Regions from separate parts of the Anoxybacillus sp. TBDG-1 genome, predicted to be linked through region 2. Evidence: predicted binding sites of a transcription regulator. Region 2 holds the regulator's gene; each other region holds the start of a gene.
What was found. Region 2 encodes CtsR, which represses protease genes until heat stress. Its sites were predicted from a motif close to ATGGTCAATAAAGGTCAAACA; they were not measured.
Positions count from the first base shown of each region.

Region 1: the regulator CtsR is predicted to act here: its motif matches at 1,267-1,287, upstream of ACYQY7_RS07070 (ATP-dependent Clp protease ATP-binding subunit).
Region 3: the regulator CtsR is predicted to act here: its motif matches at 1,070-1,090, upstream of clpP (ATP-dependent Clp endopeptidase proteolytic subunit ClpP).

Region 1 is NZ_JBTZSY010000017.1:37,921-40,189, forward strand. Features, by position in the region: gene ACYQY7_RS07070 (ATP-dependent Clp protease ATP-binding subunit) at 1-1,210, opposite strand, end outside; gene ACYQY7_RS07075 (methyl-accepting chemotaxis protein) at 1,341-2,195, opposite strand; gene ACYQY7_RS07080 (sensor histidine kinase) at 2,233-2,269, opposite strand, start outside.
Region 2 is NZ_JBTZSY010000015.1:72-2,340, forward strand. Features, by position in the region: rRNA gene rrf (5S ribosomal RNA) at 282-398, shown strand; gene ACYQY7_RS06270 (CtsR family transcriptional regulator) at 621-1,031, shown strand; gene ACYQY7_RS06275 (UvrB/UvrC motif-containing protein) at 1,046-1,600, shown strand; gene ACYQY7_RS06280 (protein arginine kinase) at 1,593-2,269, shown strand, end outside.
Region 3 is NZ_JBTZSY010000023.1:30,974-33,242, forward strand. Features, by position in the region: gene whiA (DNA-binding protein WhiA) at 1-122, shown strand, start outside; gene ACYQY7_RS08495 (HPr family phosphocarrier protein) at 142-399, shown strand; gene clpP (ATP-dependent Clp endopeptidase proteolytic subunit ClpP) at 428-1,063, opposite strand; tRNA gene ACYQY7_RS08505 (tRNA-Arg) at 1,232-1,303, shown strand; gene rpoN (RNA polymerase factor sigma-54) at 1,528-2,269, shown strand, end outside.

The DNA.
Region 1 (2,269 bases), on a different contig from region 2:
GTTCATCGGATTGTAATTTTCCAACTGGAATGCCTGTTTTTTCTTCAATGATTTGTTGAATGTGAATGACATCGACGACAGGTTGTTCTGGTTGTCCGTTTTGTTGTAATTGTTTTTCAAGCTGCAATTCTTCTGTGCGCAATTTCGCCGCAAGTTCGTAGTTTTCTTCTTGCGCGGCTTTTTCTTTTTCTTTTCTTATTTGTTCGAGACGTTGTTCGATGGCTTCTTTATTTGTTGGCGTTGTTTGTAAGCTCACTTTCGAACCAGCTTCGTCTAACAAGTCAATCGCTTTGTCAGGAAGGAAACGGTCTTGAATGTAGCGATGTGACAACGTGACGCAGGCGTGAATCGCTTCATCTGTATATTTTACTTGATGGAATTGTTCATATTTTGGCTGAATGCCTTTTAAAATGTTGATCGCTTGTTCGATTGTTGGTTCGTGGACGATGACAGGCTGGAAGCGACGTTCAAGCGCAGCGTCTTTTTCAATTTTGCGATATTCTTTTAACGTTGTTGCGCCGATGATTTGTAATTCACCGCGGGCAAGCGTCGGTTTTAAAATGTTGCTTGCATCCATTGAACCTTCTGCCGAACCAGCACCGACAAGTAAATGAATTTCGTCAATGAACAAAATGACGTTTTTCCGTTGTTGCAATTCGGCAATAAGTTGTTTCATTCGCTCTTCAAATTGACCGCGAATGCCTGTGTTTGCAACTAACGAAGCGACGTCAAGCACGTACACTTCTTTGTTTAATAGTTTGGCAGGCACGGCTCCTTCGACAATTTTGAGCGCCAACCCTTCGACGATCGCCGTTTTCCCAACGCCCGGCTCACCGATTAACACCGGATTGTTTTTATTGCGACGATTTAAAATTTCGATGACGCGTTCAATTTCTTTTTCTCGTCCGATGACAGGATCGATCAATCCTGCTTTCGCTAATTGCGTTAAGTTGCGACCGAATTGGTCAAGCAATCCGTTTCGTTTCGGTTGTTGTTCTTGTTGTTGGGCGTGGAAACTTTCAGCAAGCGGTGCGAAGAAGTCGGAGAACAATTGATCAAAACGATCAAAGTGGAATCCTGCTGGAACTTTTAATTGTTGTTTTTGTTTTTCATAGCACGCCTCGCAAAGGTGTAATTGTTGTTTTTCGTTGTTGACTTGCACATGTAAAAAGATGTTTGCTTGTTTTTGTTTACATACTTGGCACATCATAGGCACCAACCTCCTTTTTTGATCTTGACTATATTTGACCTTTCTGACTTTATTATAATTTGACCTTTTTTGACTTTCAAGACCTTTTTTAAAAATTTTTTAGGACAAAAAAAACTGCCGCAATGGGCAGTTATAAAAGTTTCGTCAATTTATCTGTAATTTTCACCATATGTTGTTGTACTTGATGAAGTTCGTCGATCGCTTCGGCGCTATTGTTTATTTTTTCAGCGACTTCTTCGAGCATATGAACCATCTCCAACACCGAGCCTGTAATATGATTAAGCTGTTCTGAAATGTCTTCGGCGGAATGTTTGCTTTTTTCCGCCATTTTGCGCACTTCTTCTGCGACGATCGCAAAGCCGCGACCGTGTTCGCCAGCGCGGGCTGCTTCGATGGCAGCGTTTAATCCGAGCAAATTTGATTGCATCGCGATGTCTTTTACGAACGAAATGACGCCTTGAATTTCCTCTGTGCTTTTGCTTACTTTTTCCGCTTTTTCACTCAACTGTTTGACGTGATTGTTGATTAAGCGGGCCGTTTGTTGAATATCGCTCGTGCTCGCGTTCATTTCTTCAAGTAAACTTGCAAACTCTTCATTTAACGTTTGGTGACGGTCGGTGACATCGGTGGCGAGTTTAAAGATCGCTTGCACTTGTCCTTGTTCATCTAATACCGGAGCGTAAAGCGCCTCGAGCCATATATGTTTGCCGTCGCGTGTGACGCGTTGCACCGTTCCGTAAAACGGCTGTTTGTTTTTTAGGCGATCCCAAAATTGTGTATACTCGTAGCTGTTTGTGTATTCTGGAAGACAAAATTGACGGTGGGATAAACCGAGCAATTGTTGCTCCGTGTAGCCCATCGCTTGAAGAAACGCATCGTTTGCCCATAATACGGTTGTATCTGGACGAAATAAAATGACCGCAAATGAGCGACACATTGATTCAAATAGACGCTCTAAATCGATCGGGATGGAACTCACTTTCATTTTTGTGCCTCCTTTAACTTATCATGTATACATTGTACTATGATTCATCGTATAACGGCAATTCGACGTACACG
Region 2 (2,269 bases):
GCGAAAGGCCTGCGAGGAGGCTGTTGCCGCCACAGCAGGACTGAAGCCATTCGAGGGGCTAGGAGCCGAAGCTAGACATCGCGAAAAGCGGAGAACGGTTCTTGACGTAGTCAAGAAAACATCCGACGGAGCCGAAAGCTTTTGACGAAGACGTGCGTGCACGTCGAACGGAAAAAGCGAGGGCGTAGGAGGATGTTCGTTCGGAGCTAGACATCGCGAAAAGCGAAGGCGACTGTCCAGCCTGTTATCTAGTTTTGAAGGAATCATCCTTCGATATATTGCTCGGTGACGATGGCGGAGAGGTCACACCCGTTCCCATCCCGAACACGGAAGTTAAGCTCTCCAGCGCCGATGGTAGTTGGCGGGACACCGCCTGCGAGAGTAGGACGTTGCCGAGCAAACAAAAAGACCAAGACGAAAAATTGTCTTGGTCTTTTTGTTTTATTGAATAAATGCAATGGGTAAAATATATGAGAAAAAGAAGGGAATCCTTGCATTTTTGCAGAATTCCGTATATATTAAAATTAAAGTCAAATATAGTCAAAGTCAACTGACAGAGGAGGGATTATGTGAGGAATATCTCTGATGTCATTGAGCAATATTTAAAGCAAGTATTAAATATGAGCGGAAAAGATATCGTTGAGATTAAACGAAGCGAAATTGCAGACAAGTTTCAGTGTGTTCCTTCTCAAATTAACTATGTCATTAATACACGCTTTACATTAGAAAGAGGGTACATTGTTGAGAGTAAGCGAGGTGGCGGTGGCTATATCCGCATCATGAAAGTAAAAACCCAAAGTGCCTCTCAGCTTATTGATCATTTATTGTCGCTTGTTCAAGACCGAATTAGCCAAACAAATGGAGAACATATTATTCAACGCTTATTAGATGAAAAGGTAATTTCAAAACGAGAAGCGAATATGATGTTAAACATTATTGATCGCACGGTTCTATCTCTTGACCTTCCTCATCGTGATGAGCTACGTGCGCGCATATTAAAAGCGATGCTGACATCGTTAAAGTATATGTAGAGAGGGTGAATGTTTTGATATGTCAAGAGTGTAATCAACGACCGGCAACGCTTCATTTCACTAAAATTGTTAATGGAGAAAAAACAGAAATTCATCTTTGTGAGCAATGCGCCCACGAAAAAGGTGAAATGTTTATGTTCCCACACCAAGGTGCTTTTTCAATCAATAATTTAATTGCAGGACTATTAAATATGGATGCATCACTAAAAGAACCAAAAGCTCGCCCTTTTCACGATGAACATATATTACAATGCGAGCGTTGCAAAATGACATATGCCCAATTTGTAAAAGTTGGTCGCTTTGGTTGTGCAAGTTGCTATGAAACATTTCGCAACTATTTACCACCTATTTTTCGGAAGTTACATGGAGGACATGTAGCACATGAAGGAAAAATTCCCAAGCGAGTGGGGGGGACATTGTACGTCCGTAAGCAAATCGGTCATTTAAAACAAATGTTACAGGAGCTTATTGCTAAAGAACAATTTGAGAAAGCTGCTGAAGTGCGTGATCAAATTCGAGAACTCGAAGCAAAATTAAATACGGAAGGGGGCGCTTCATTACATGAATGAACATTTGTTTTTCCAACGCGCTCTCAGTCCATGGATGAACGAAGAGGGATCGGATTCTGATATTGTGTTAAGTAGCCGTATCCGTTTAGCGAGAAATATGAAACAATACTCATTTCCGACCGTATTTACAAATGAAGAGGCCATACAAATTGTTCAATTGTTTGAACAGTTGTTTTCACAAAGACGTCTCGGTCATATCGGTCCCTTTTTCTTATTAAAAATGAATGAATTACAATCGATTGAAAAGCGTGTGTTAGTCGAAAAACATTTAATTAGTCCTCATTTAGCTGAAGATTGTACATTTGGTGCATGTTTATTATCGGAACAAGAAGAAGCAAGCATTATGATCAATGAGGAAGATCATATTCGCATTCAATGTTTGTTTGCAGGTTTTCAATTAAAAGAAGCGTTAAAAATGGCTAACACTTTAGATGACTGGATTGAACAACATGTCGACTATGCTTTTGATGAAAAATACGGATATTTAACTAGTTGCCCTACAAATGTCGGAACAGGACTGCGCGCATCTGTTATGATGCATTTGCCGGGTCTTGTGTTAACGCAACAAATGAATCAAATTATTCCTGCAATCAATCAGCTCGGTTTAGTTGTTCGTGGCACGTATGGAGAAGGTAGCGAAGCGTTAGGAAACATTTTTCAAATTTCGAA
Region 3 (2,269 bases), on a different contig from region 2:
GAGAAATGGTTTCTGGCGGGAAAATTAGCAAATCTGGCATTAACCATCGTCTGCGCAAATTAGATGAAATTGCTGAACGACTTCGTGCCGGTCAGCCTATTGATTTTCATAAATCTTTATAAACCATGGGAGGAATGCATGATGGTAGAAAAACAAGTGGAAGTACGGTTAAAAACAGGGTTGCAAGCGCGTCCAGCAGCGTTGTTTGTTCAAGAAGCGAACCGTTTTTCAGCTGATATTTACATTGAAAAAGACGGTAAAAAAGTGAATGCGAAAAGCATTATGGGATTAATGAGCTTAGCGATTCATTCAGGAGCTGTCATTACCATTTATGCGAATGGATCAGATGAACAAGAAGCGTTAAATAAGCTCGTTCAATATGTTGAACAAGAATCATAATAAAATAAGGCGGTTTTCCCGCCTTGTTTTATTTTTCATCGACGCGTGTTAATACGCGGTCAATTAAACCGTATTCTTTTGCTTTTTCTGCTGTCATAAAGTTGTCGCGATCTGTATCGCGCTCGATGACTTCGATTGGTTGACCTGTATTTTCAGATAAGATGCGGTTTAATTTGTCGCGCAAGAATAAAATACGTTTCGCTGCAATTTCAATTTCTGTTGCTTGACCTTGTACGCCACCAAGCGGCTGATGAATCATAATTTCGCTATTTGGCAATGCAAAACGTTTTCCTTTGGCGCCCGCTGCGAGTAAAAATGCGCCCATAGAAGCGGCCATACCGATACAAATCGTCGATACGTCTGGTTTAATAAATTGCATTGTATCGTAAATTGCCATGCCTGCTGTAATTGATCCACCAGGGCTGTTAATGTAAAGGGAAATGTCTTTTTCAGGATCTTCGGCAGCTAAAAATAAAAGCTGAGAAACGATTGAGTTCGCAACATGATCGTCAATCGGGCTTCCCAAAATAATAATGCGGTCTTTTAACAGGCGAGAATAAATGTCATATGCTCGTTCTCCACGGCTCGTTTGTTCAATAACTGTAGGAATTAAGTTCATACTTTTCCTCCTCCGATCATTCGTTTTTTTATGTACTTTTATCATACAAAAAAGGTCAATAAAGGTCAAATGAAATACCTTTTACTTATATGTATTCGCCTTTTTTCTTCTGCATCCCTTCTTTCATCGTTTCCGCTTTCCGAAATTTTAAACGCCACCGCTATTGCATTTTTTTTTCTTCTTCACTATAATGGTAAGTGCATTTATCGTTATGCCCTCGTAGTGTAGTGGATAGCACGAGAGATTCCGGTTCTCTTAGCGTGGGTTCGAATCCTGCCGAGGGCGTTATGAAACCCTGCTTGTATAACAAGCAGGGTTTTTTACATAAAAAATAAAGTCCGGTGAGCCGCACCGGACGAATGGATAAATTTTGCGAGGCTTGCTCGCTTGTTCGATAAGAATGATAACATGCCGTCGGTGCATATGCATAGTAGAAAAAACATCCAATATGTTTTTATCGTCTCTCCCTTGCAGAGATGATAAAATGAGGATGAAGGGAGATGGCATGAATGGAGATGCAATTAACGCAAAGGCAAGAGCTAAAAGTTGCGTTGACAAGAGAGCTTGTACAAGCGATTGAATTGTTGCAATATTCGACGTTAGAGCTACAATCGCTTTTACATGAACAGGCGCTTGAAAATCCATTTATCAAGTTACGCAAACGAAAACGAACAGTAAGTAAGCGACGAGAACGAACGGATCAGAAACATGATATTGAAAATGTAAGCGTTTTTAATCGTTCGCTCGCTTCTTATTTGCATGCTCAACTTGTCGGAATGTATATATGTGATAAAGAGAGAAGAGCACTTGATTATTTAATTGCGTCACTTGATGAATATGGTTATTTGCATACAACAATTGCAGAGGCAGCTTGCCATCTTCAGCTAGAAGAAACGATTGTGTCACGAGCACTTCATATGTTACGTTCACTTGATCCTGCTGGGGTAGGAGCAGAGAATTTATCGCATTGTTTATATTTGCAACTCATTCGTCTTCCACAAAGAGATGAGCTAGCAGAGACGATTGTGACGGGGTATTTCGAGCCGTTTGTCAATAAAAAATGGAAAGAAGTAAAAGCGAAACTAGGTGTGGAGTTAGCAGATTTACAGCGCGTGTGGGAACTCATTCGCACTTTGCATCCACGTCCGGGAAGTTTATACAATGATGGACAATTGACGTACATCGTACCCGATGTGATCGTTTCGTATGATCATGGTGTATGGACAGTAACAATAAACGAAGAGATGACCC